2 regions of the Rhodopseudomonas sp. BAL398 genome follow, and region 1 is predicted to be linked to the other one. Evidence: predicted binding sites of a transcription regulator. Region 1 holds the regulator's gene; the other holds the start of a gene.
What was found. The regulator LexA, encoded in region 1, represses DNA repair genes until DNA is damaged. The targets are predictions, from matches to a motif close to TGTTCNNNNTGTGTTCNG.
Positions count from the first base shown of each region.

Region 2: the regulator LexA is predicted to act here: its motif matches at 2,127-2,144, upstream of ruvC (crossover junction endodeoxyribonuclease RuvC).

Region 1 is NZ_CP133111.1:1,315,557-1,319,972, reverse strand. Features, by position in the region: gene RBJ75_RS06285 (ComEC/Rec2 family competence protein) at 1-1,993, shown strand, start outside; gene lexA (transcriptional repressor LexA) at 2,006-2,716, opposite strand; gene glp (gephyrin-like molybdotransferase Glp) at 2,883-4,094, opposite strand; gene RBJ75_RS06270 (hypothetical protein) at 4,318-4,416, shown strand, end outside.
Region 2 is NZ_CP133111.1:5,349,796-5,354,211, forward strand. Features, by position in the region: gene RBJ75_RS25165 (methyl-accepting chemotaxis protein) at 1-978, opposite strand, end outside; gene RBJ75_RS25170 (YebC/PmpR family DNA-binding transcriptional regulator) at 1,182-1,928, shown strand; gene ruvC (crossover junction endodeoxyribonuclease RuvC) at 2,170-2,697, shown strand; gene ruvA (Holliday junction branch migration protein RuvA) at 2,825-3,442, shown strand; gene ruvB (Holliday junction branch migration DNA helicase RuvB) at 3,666-4,416, shown strand, end outside.

The DNA of each region.
Region 1 (4,416 bases):
GCGCCGGCAGCGGATCTTTCCGCTTGCGGTGCTGATCGCGGCGCTCGCCGCCGGCTTTGCCACCGCCTGCCTCAAGGCCGCCTGGATCGCCCATCAGGTGCTGTCGAGGCCACTCTATTCGGTTTCGCTGCAGGGCTATGTCGAGACCCGTGAGGATCGCACGCGCAGCGATCGCTTCGTGCTGCGGGTCGCGACCATGGACAGCCCGCGCCGGCCGATCAAACTCGAACGGGTGCGGCTGTCGGTGAAGAAGGGAGCCGCGCCCGCGGTCGGCAGCTTCGTCGCCTTGAAGGCCCGGCTGCAGCCGCCGCTGGCGCCGTTGCGACCGGGCGGCTACGATTTCGGCCGCGACCTGTATTTCCAGGGCATCGCGGCGTCCGGCTTCGTGATGGGCGCCATCACACCACGCGACCCGCCGGGCGATGGCGGCTGGCGGCTGCGCTACGCCGCCCTGATGCAGAATCTGCGCGACGCCATCGATGCCAGGATCCGATTGACGCTGGACGGCGACACGCGCGCGATCGCCACCGCCTTGCTGACCGGGCGGCGCGACGCGATCTCGACGCCGGTCAACGACGCGATGTTCATCTCCGGGCTCGGCCATGTGCTGTCGATCTCGGGCTATCACATGGCGGTGGTGGCCGGCGTGGTGTTCTTCGTGGTGCGCGCGCTGCTGGCGCTGATCCCGGCGCTGACGGTGACGTTTCCGATCAAGAAAGCGGCTGCCGCGGCGGCGCTGGCGGCCGCGGCGTTCTATCTGCTGCTGTCCGGCGCCGAGGTGGCGACGCAGCGCTCGTTTTTGATGACCGCCGTGGTGCTGATCGCCGTGATGGTCGATCGCCGCGCCATCACCTTCCGGACGCTGGCGGTGGCCGCGTTAGTGGTGCTGCTGATCGCGCCGGAAGCCCTGGTGCATCCGAGCTTCCAGATGTCGTTCGCCGCCACGTTGGGGCTGGTGGCGCTGGTCCAGATTGGGATGCCGGCGCTGTTGGCCGCGCCCGACCACTCGGCGACCGCGCGCGCGGCGCTGTGGGGCGGCCGCGAGATCGCCATGCTGGCGCTGGCGTCGCTGGTCGCGGGCCTGGCCACCACGCCCTATGCGGCGTTTCACTTCCACCGCGCCACCCCCTATGGGGTGCTGGCCAATCTGGCGGCAATGCCCGTGGTCTCGGCCCTGGTGATGCCGGCGGGCCTGCTGGGGCTGGTGGCGATGCCGTTCGGCTTCGACGGCGTGTTCTGGCGGCTGATGGAAATCGGCATCGACTGGATGATCGTGGTGGCGCAATGGGTCGCGGCACTGCCCGGCGCGATCGGCCGGGTCGCGGCGTTCGGCACCGGAGCGCTCCTGCTCGCCACCATCGGGATGATTGCGCTCGCCCTGTTGCGCACGCCGCTGCGCTTTGCCGGTGCGCTGGCGATCGCCGTGGCGGCGGGCTGGGCGCTGCTGAAGCCGCAGCCTGCGATGCGGGTGTCGGATGACGGCCGGCAAGTCGCGGTACGGGGCGCCGACGGCCGGCTACGGCTGATGCAGAGCGGCAACGACGCCTTCCTGCTCAAGGAATGGCTGGCGGCGGATGGCGATTCGCGCCAGGGCGGCGATGGGTCGCTGACGCAAGACGTATCCTGCGACGCCGACGGCTGCGTCACGGCGCTGGCGGACGGCGCGCTGGTGGCGCTGGCGAAGCGCCCGGAGGCGCTGGACGATGATTGCACGCGCGCGGCCGTGATCGTCAGCGCGCTGCCTGCGCCGGACGATTGCGCGGCGCGGCTGATCGGTCCGGAGCAATGGCGCCGCGGCGGCGCGCTGGCCTTGCGGCGCGGCCGCGATGGGGGCGATGGATGGGCAATCGACGCGGTCCGCCCGCGCGGCACCGATCGGCCCTGGGCGCCGGCCGATCCGAACGCCACGACGGCCCGGATCAGCACTTCGTCGCGGGGCGCGGCGCCGGTCGACGCAACGCCCGCGCCAACCGATCAGCGCGACACCGACTGAGCGCGAACAGCCTCAGTATTTACGATACAGCCCGACCAGCTTGCCCTGAATCCGCACCCGGTTCGGCGGCAGGATCCGAACTTCGTAGGAGGCGTTGGCTGGCTCCAGCGCGATCGAGGCGCCGCGTCGGCGGAACCGCTTCAGCGTGGCTTCCTCCTCGTCGATCAGCGCCACCACGATGTCGCCGGTCTCGGCACTCTCATGGCGCTGGATCAGCGCCATGTCGCCGTCGAGGATGCCGGCATCGACCATCGAATCGCCGCGCACTTCCAGCGCGTAGTGCTCGCCGGCGCCGAGCATGTCGGGCGGCACGCTGATGGTGTGGCTGCGGGTCTGCAACGCCTCGATCGGCGTGCCGGCGGCGATCCGGCCCATCACCGGCACCGAGACGTTGCGGCTGGAATCATCCTCGGCGGGGTTGGAGCTGGCGGGGCGAACCTTGCCCAGATTGCCTTCGATTACGCTCGGAGTGAAGCCGCGACGGCCGTTGCCGCCGGGATTGATGCCCATCTCCGGCAACTTGATGACTTCGATGGCGCGGGCGCGATTGGGCAGCCGGCGGATGAAGCCGCGCTCTTCCAGCGCGGTGATCAGCCGGTGAATGCCGGATTTGGAGCGTAAATCCAGCGCATCCTTCATCTCGTCGAACGAGGGGGGGACGCCGGCTTCCTTCAGCCGCTCGTTGATGAATCGCAGCAATTCATATTGTTTGCGCGTGAGCATCTCGACCAATCCCCAGTCTGTCGCCGCATGTTCCGCAAGGCGCCACAAGAGCCCCCAAATGCAGATTGCCAGAACCGCACGGCCAGAAACAAATCATGAACGAACACTATATGTTCCATATGTGTTCTGCAACCCCATAATTTGCCGGTAACAATTTGAGCTTTTGCTACAAGGGGAGCTTCAGGATGGTACAGGCCGAACCGGCGCTGGCCGCCGGGGCGAATGGTGAACGGATCACCAGGGCCTGCGCCGCGGCGAGCTTGCCCAGCAGCGAGGAATCCTGGCGTTGCACCGGCGTCGCCAGCAATTGTCCGTCCGGGTCGATCTCGAGCCGGGCGCGGACATAGTCCTGGCGCTGGTCATTGGCGGGAAGGTCGCCGCCAAGCTTGGCCGGCTGGGGTACGTGGTGCACCTCGTGGCGTCCCGCCAGCGCCCGGATCAGCGGCACCATGAACAGGAAGGCGCAGACATAGGACGACACCGGATTGCCGGGCAGGCCGATCACCGCCATCGCCCCGCGCCGGCCATGCATCATCGGTTTGCCCGGCCGCATTGCGATCTTCCAGAATGCCAGATCGACGCCTTCGGCCTCCAGCGCGCGTTTGACCATGTCGTGGTCGCCGGCCGAGGCGCCGCCGGTGGTGACCAACAGATCGGCGCCGGCATCGCGTGCCCGCCGGATCGCCGAGGTGGTGGCCTCCATCGTATCGGCGGCGATGCCGAGATCGGTGATCTCGGCGCCCTCATCACGCGCCAATGCCCGCAGCGCATAGCCGTTGGAATAGACGATCTGTCCAGGACCCGGCTCGGTGCCCGGCATCACCAATTCGTCGCCGGTGGCGAGCATCGCCACCAATGGGCGCCGATGCACCGGCAGCATCGGATGGTTCATCCCGGCGGCCAGCGATAGATCACGGTCGCTGAGCCTGGTTCCGCGGCGCAGCAGCACCTGGCCCGTCTCAAAATCGATTCCGGCCGGGCGGATATGCCGGCCGGGCTGCGCCGCTTCGGTGATGGTGACGATGTCGCCGTCGCGCAGCGTGTCTTCCTGGATCACCACCGTGTCGGCGCCGGCGGGGATCACCCCGCCCGTGAAGATCCGCAGCGCCTCGCCGTCACGCAGTGCCACATCGGCCGGCCGGCCGGCCGCGACCTCGCCGATCACCCGCAGCCTGGCGCCGGCGGTGGCGACATCCGCCGCCCGCACCGCATAGCCGTCCATCGCCGACATCGGCTGTGGCGGCTGGGTCCGCAGGGCGGCAAGATCGCGCGCCAGAACCCGGCGATGCGCGGTGTCGAGCGCGACGCTTTCCTCGGGCAGCGGCAGCGCGCCGTCGAGCACCGCCGACAGGGCGTCGGCAACCGGCATCAGGGCCATGTCAGTCTCCGGTTTGGATTCGCGCGCCTGCGGGACGATGGTGTGGGGCGCGGTAACGCGGTGTCCGGCTTATGTCGATGCCGCACTTTGCGCAAGGCGCCGCGCGCTGATGGTGAGGCGGTCGCGCATCCCCAACGAAATCATTATTGTGATCGGCGCGTGCCCCCTCTAGCAGCGTCACGGCGGCTGTTGAAACTCTCGGGCAAAGATTGGGAGCGCATAGATGCAGGACAATTTTGCGAAGTGGCTGTTTCGGATCGTCGCCACCCTCGGGGCGATCGGTTTTATCACCGCCTATTCGATCCGGCACGACTGGAGCAAG
Region 2 (4,416 bases), 2.0 Mb from region 1:
ATGGCAGGGCAGCTTTTCGCGCTTGCGGCTGTCCTCGCGGTCGCCCTGCCGCAGCAGCACCGCGGTGCGCGCGCGCAGCTTGGTGGCGAATGTGGTGACGTTGTTCCCGGCCTTGGCGACCTCCTCGCCATGCTGCTCGGCCTCGCGCGCGGCGCTGTCGATTTCGGCGGCGCTGTCGCCGACCGAGACGATGAAATGCGACGCCGAGGCCGCGTTGCTGGCCATCTCGCTGGTGGTGCTGTTCTGCTCGGCGACCGCACTGTTGACGTTGTCGAACACCGGGCGGATCGCGGCGATCGCCTGCGAGATCCGGTGCACCGCGTCGACCGAATTGGCCGCGTCGCTTTGCAGCGCGTCGATCTTGCGCTTGATTTCCTCGGTGGCGTCGTGGGTCTGCACCGCCAGCGCCTTGACCTCGGTGGCGACCACCGCGAAGCCGCGGCCGGCGGCGCCGGCGCGCGCCGCCTCGATCGTCGAATTCAGCGCCAGCAGCGTGGTCTGCTTGGCGATCTTGGCGATCAGATTGACCACATTGCCGATCGCCGCCGAGGATTCCCGCAGGCGGTCGACATTGGCGCTGGCCTCAATGGCGGCGGCGCTGGCCTGGTCGGCGAGCTGGCTCGCCTCGCGCACCTGGTCGCCGATCCCTTTCGCCGAATCGGTAAATTTGTCGGCGGCCTGGGAGAATGTCGTCGCGGTCGAATGCGCGGCGCTGGTCCGCCCGGTCAATGCGTCGGTGCGCTGGCGAATCGTCTGCAAGGTGTCGGCGGTGGCTTGCGCGCCGCCGGCCACCGAATTGGCGGCGCGCTCGAGCTGGCGGATCAGCGATCCGAGCTCGAGTTCCAGCAGTTCAAGGATCTCGTGGGCGGAATCGGGCTCCTGCGGCGGCGGCACGGCGGACAGATCGGGAGCCAAGGCCGGCGCCACCACCTCCACCACTGGTTCGTGCACCCGCTTTCGAAACAGACCGAAGGCCATGAAATTTCTCGCATGAGGGGAACTACGGGGCCGATACTCGCATCGTTGGGTGAAACCGTGGTTAATTTCCCGATGCCCGAATTGACATCCAAAAGTCGAATGCTTGCCGGCTTTCCGTGCAAGTCTTTGATTTTGCCGGCGGCCGGCCTATAAACCCGCGCCGCCCCGAACCGTTCATCCTGACCAAAGCCAAGAGAGACCGCATGGCCGGACATTCCCAGTTCAAGAACATCATGCACCGCAAGGGCAAGCAGGATGCCCAGAAGTCCAAGCTGTTCAGCAAGCTGGCGCGGGAAATCACCGTCGCGGCCAAGATGGGCCAGCCCGATCCGGCGATGAATGCAAGGCTGCGCGCCGCAATGATCTCGGCGCGGCAGGAGAACATGTCGAAGGATTCGATCGAGCGCGCGGTCAAGAAGGCCACCGGCGGCGACGCCGAAAATTATGACGAGATCCGCTATGAGGGCTATGGCCCCGGCGGCGTCGCGGTGATCGTCGAGGCGCTGACCGACAACCGCAACCGCGCCGCCTCCGACATCCGCTCCTATTTCACCAAATCCGGCGGCAATCTCGGCGAAACCGGTTCGGTGTCGTTCATGTTCGACAATGTCGGCATCATCGAATACGACGCCGACAAGGCCTCCGCCGACGACATGCTGGACGCCGCGATCGAGGCCGGCGCCGACGACGTGCTGTCGTCCGACGAGGGCCACGAGATCTACGCCTCGAAAGAAACCTTCCGCGACGTCGCCAAGTCGCTGGAGGCGAAATTCGGCGAGGCCCGCAAGGCGCAGCTGACCTGGAAGCCGCAAAATACCGTCCCGGTCGACGACGAAACCGCCGAAAAGCTGCTCAAGCTGATCGATCTGCTCAACGAGCACGACGACGTCCAGAACGTCTACGCCAATTTCGAAGTCTCCGACGCGCTGATGGAAAAGATGGGCGGCTGAGGCCGTCGGCCGCCGTCGCGATTCGTCCAATTCCCGTGTCCCGGACGCGCCGCAGCGCGCAGCGCTGCTGCGCAGATCCGGGACCCCGCTTCGCGCGCCGCCCCAACCGGGGCCCCGGCTCAGCAGCGCACCACGCCGCTGCGCGGCGCGTTGCACTGCGTCCGGGGCACGAGGCGGCTTTAACAGTCAACTCCCGTTTGTTTCTGTTTCGTTCACTTTGCTGTGGCGTTATCGTCGCGCCATGACAGTTCCGCCGATTCGCATTCCCGTCCGTATTCTCGGCATCGATCCGGGCCTCCGCCGTACCGGCTGGGGCGTGATCGAGAGCGAGGGCAATCGGCTGGTGTTTATCGGCTGCGGCTCTGTGGAGCCGCCCAACAGCCTGCCGCTGGCCGAGCGGCTGCTGGCGATTCATCAGGGCCTGGCCCAAGTGCTGGCCGAGTTTCAGCCCGACGAGGCCGCGGTTGAGCAGACTTTCGTCAACAAGGACGGCGTCGCCACGCTGAAACTCGGGCAGGCGCGGGGCGTGGCGATGCTGGCGCCGGCGATGGTCGGGCTCAGCGTCGCCGAATATGCCCCCAACCAGGTCAAGAAAACCGTGGTCGGCGCCGGCCATGCCGACAAGGCGCAAATCCAGATGATGCTGAAAATCCTGCTGCCGAAGGCCGAGCCGAAATCCGCCGACGCCGCCGACGCGCTGGCCATCGCCATCACCCACGCCCATCATCGCGGCACCGCGCTGCTGCGGCTGAAGGTGGTGGGCGCATGAGCGGCGGCTGGCACGGCGCACTCCCTCCACCGCTTGCGGGGGAGGGCGGGGGTGGGGGAACGCCGCACCCGCATGACTCGCGGCTGCCCCCACCCCCGGCCCCTCCCCCGCAAGCGGGAGAGGGGAGATGATCGGCAAACTCAAAGGCGTGATCGATTCCTACGGCGAGGATTATGTGATCCTCGACGTCGGCGGCGTCGGCTATCAGGTGCATTGCTCGAGCCGCACGCTGCAGGCGCTGCCGCAGGCCGGCGGCGCCGCGGTGCTGTCGATCGAGACTTATGTGCGCGAGGATCAGATCAAGCTGTTCGGCTTTCGCAGCGATCACGAGCGCGAATGGTTTCGGCTGTTGCAGACGGTGCAGAGCGTCGGCGCCAAGGTGGCGCTGGCGGTGCTCTCGACCCTGCCGCCTTCCGACCTCGCCAATGCGATCGCGATGCGTGACAAGGCCGCGGTGGCGCGCACGCCGGGCGTCGGCGCCAAGGTCGCCGAGCGCATCGTCACCGAGCTGAAAGACAAGGTGCCGGCCTTCGCCGATGTCGATCCGGCGCTGGCGCAACTGAGCGGCGCGATCGATGACCAGCGCGCGCCGCGCCCGGTCACCGACGCGATCTCGGCGCTGGTCAATCTCGGCTATGGCGCGCCGCAGGCGTCCGCGGCCATCGCCGCGGCCGCGCGCAGCGCCGGCGAGGGGGCGGAGACCGCCCAGCTGATCAAGCTCGGGCTGAAGGAATTGTCGAAGTGACCGCGCGCAACGCGGTCATCCCGGAAGCCGCGCAGCTTCTATCCGGGATCCCGAGCCGCAGGCGATGCTTCGCGGCGGGCGCCTCCCTGCTCCCTCCCCCCCTTGCGGGGGAGGGTTGGGGTGGGGGAACGCCGCACCCGCGTGACTCGCGGCTCCCCCCACCCCCGACCCCTCCCCGCAAGGGGGAGGGGAGAACGCGCGCCCGGCGTGCTAGGCTCGCGCCATGACCCAGCCTTCCCGCATCGTCACCCCCGAGCGCCGCAGCGATGATGTCGGCGACACCGCGCTGCGCCCGCAGCTGCTCGCCGAATTCGTCGGCCAGCAGCAGGCCCGCGCCAATCTGCAGATCTTCATCGACGCCGCGCGCAAACGCGGCGAGGCGCTGGACCATGTGCTGTTCGTCGGCCCGCCCGGCCTCGGCAAGACCACGCTGGCGCAGATCGTGGCGCGCGAGCTCGGCGTCGGCTTTCGCGCCACCTCCGGACCCGTCATCGCCAAGGCCGGCGATCTCGCCGCATTACTGACCAATCTGGAAGATCGCGACGTGCTGTTCATCGACGAGATCCATCGCCTCAGTCCGGCAGTGGAAGAAGTGCTGTATCCGGCGATGGAGGATTTTCAGCTCGATCTGATCATCGGCGAAGGCCCCGCGGCGCGTTCGGTGAAGATCGAATTGTCGAAATTCACTTTGGTCGGCGCCACCACCCGCGCCGGCCTGTTGACCAATCCGCTGCGCGACCGCTTCGGCATTCCGGTGCGGTTGAATTTCTACACCATCGCGGAACTCGAAAGCATCGTCACCCGCGGCGCCCGGGTGCTGTCGATCGGCATCACCCCCGACGGCGCCAACGAGATCGCGCGCCGCGCCCGCGGCACGCCGCGCATTGCCGGCCGCCTGCTGCGCCGGGTGCGCGATTTCGCCTCCGCGGCCGACGCCAGCTCGATCGACCGCAACATTGCCGACCATGCGCTTA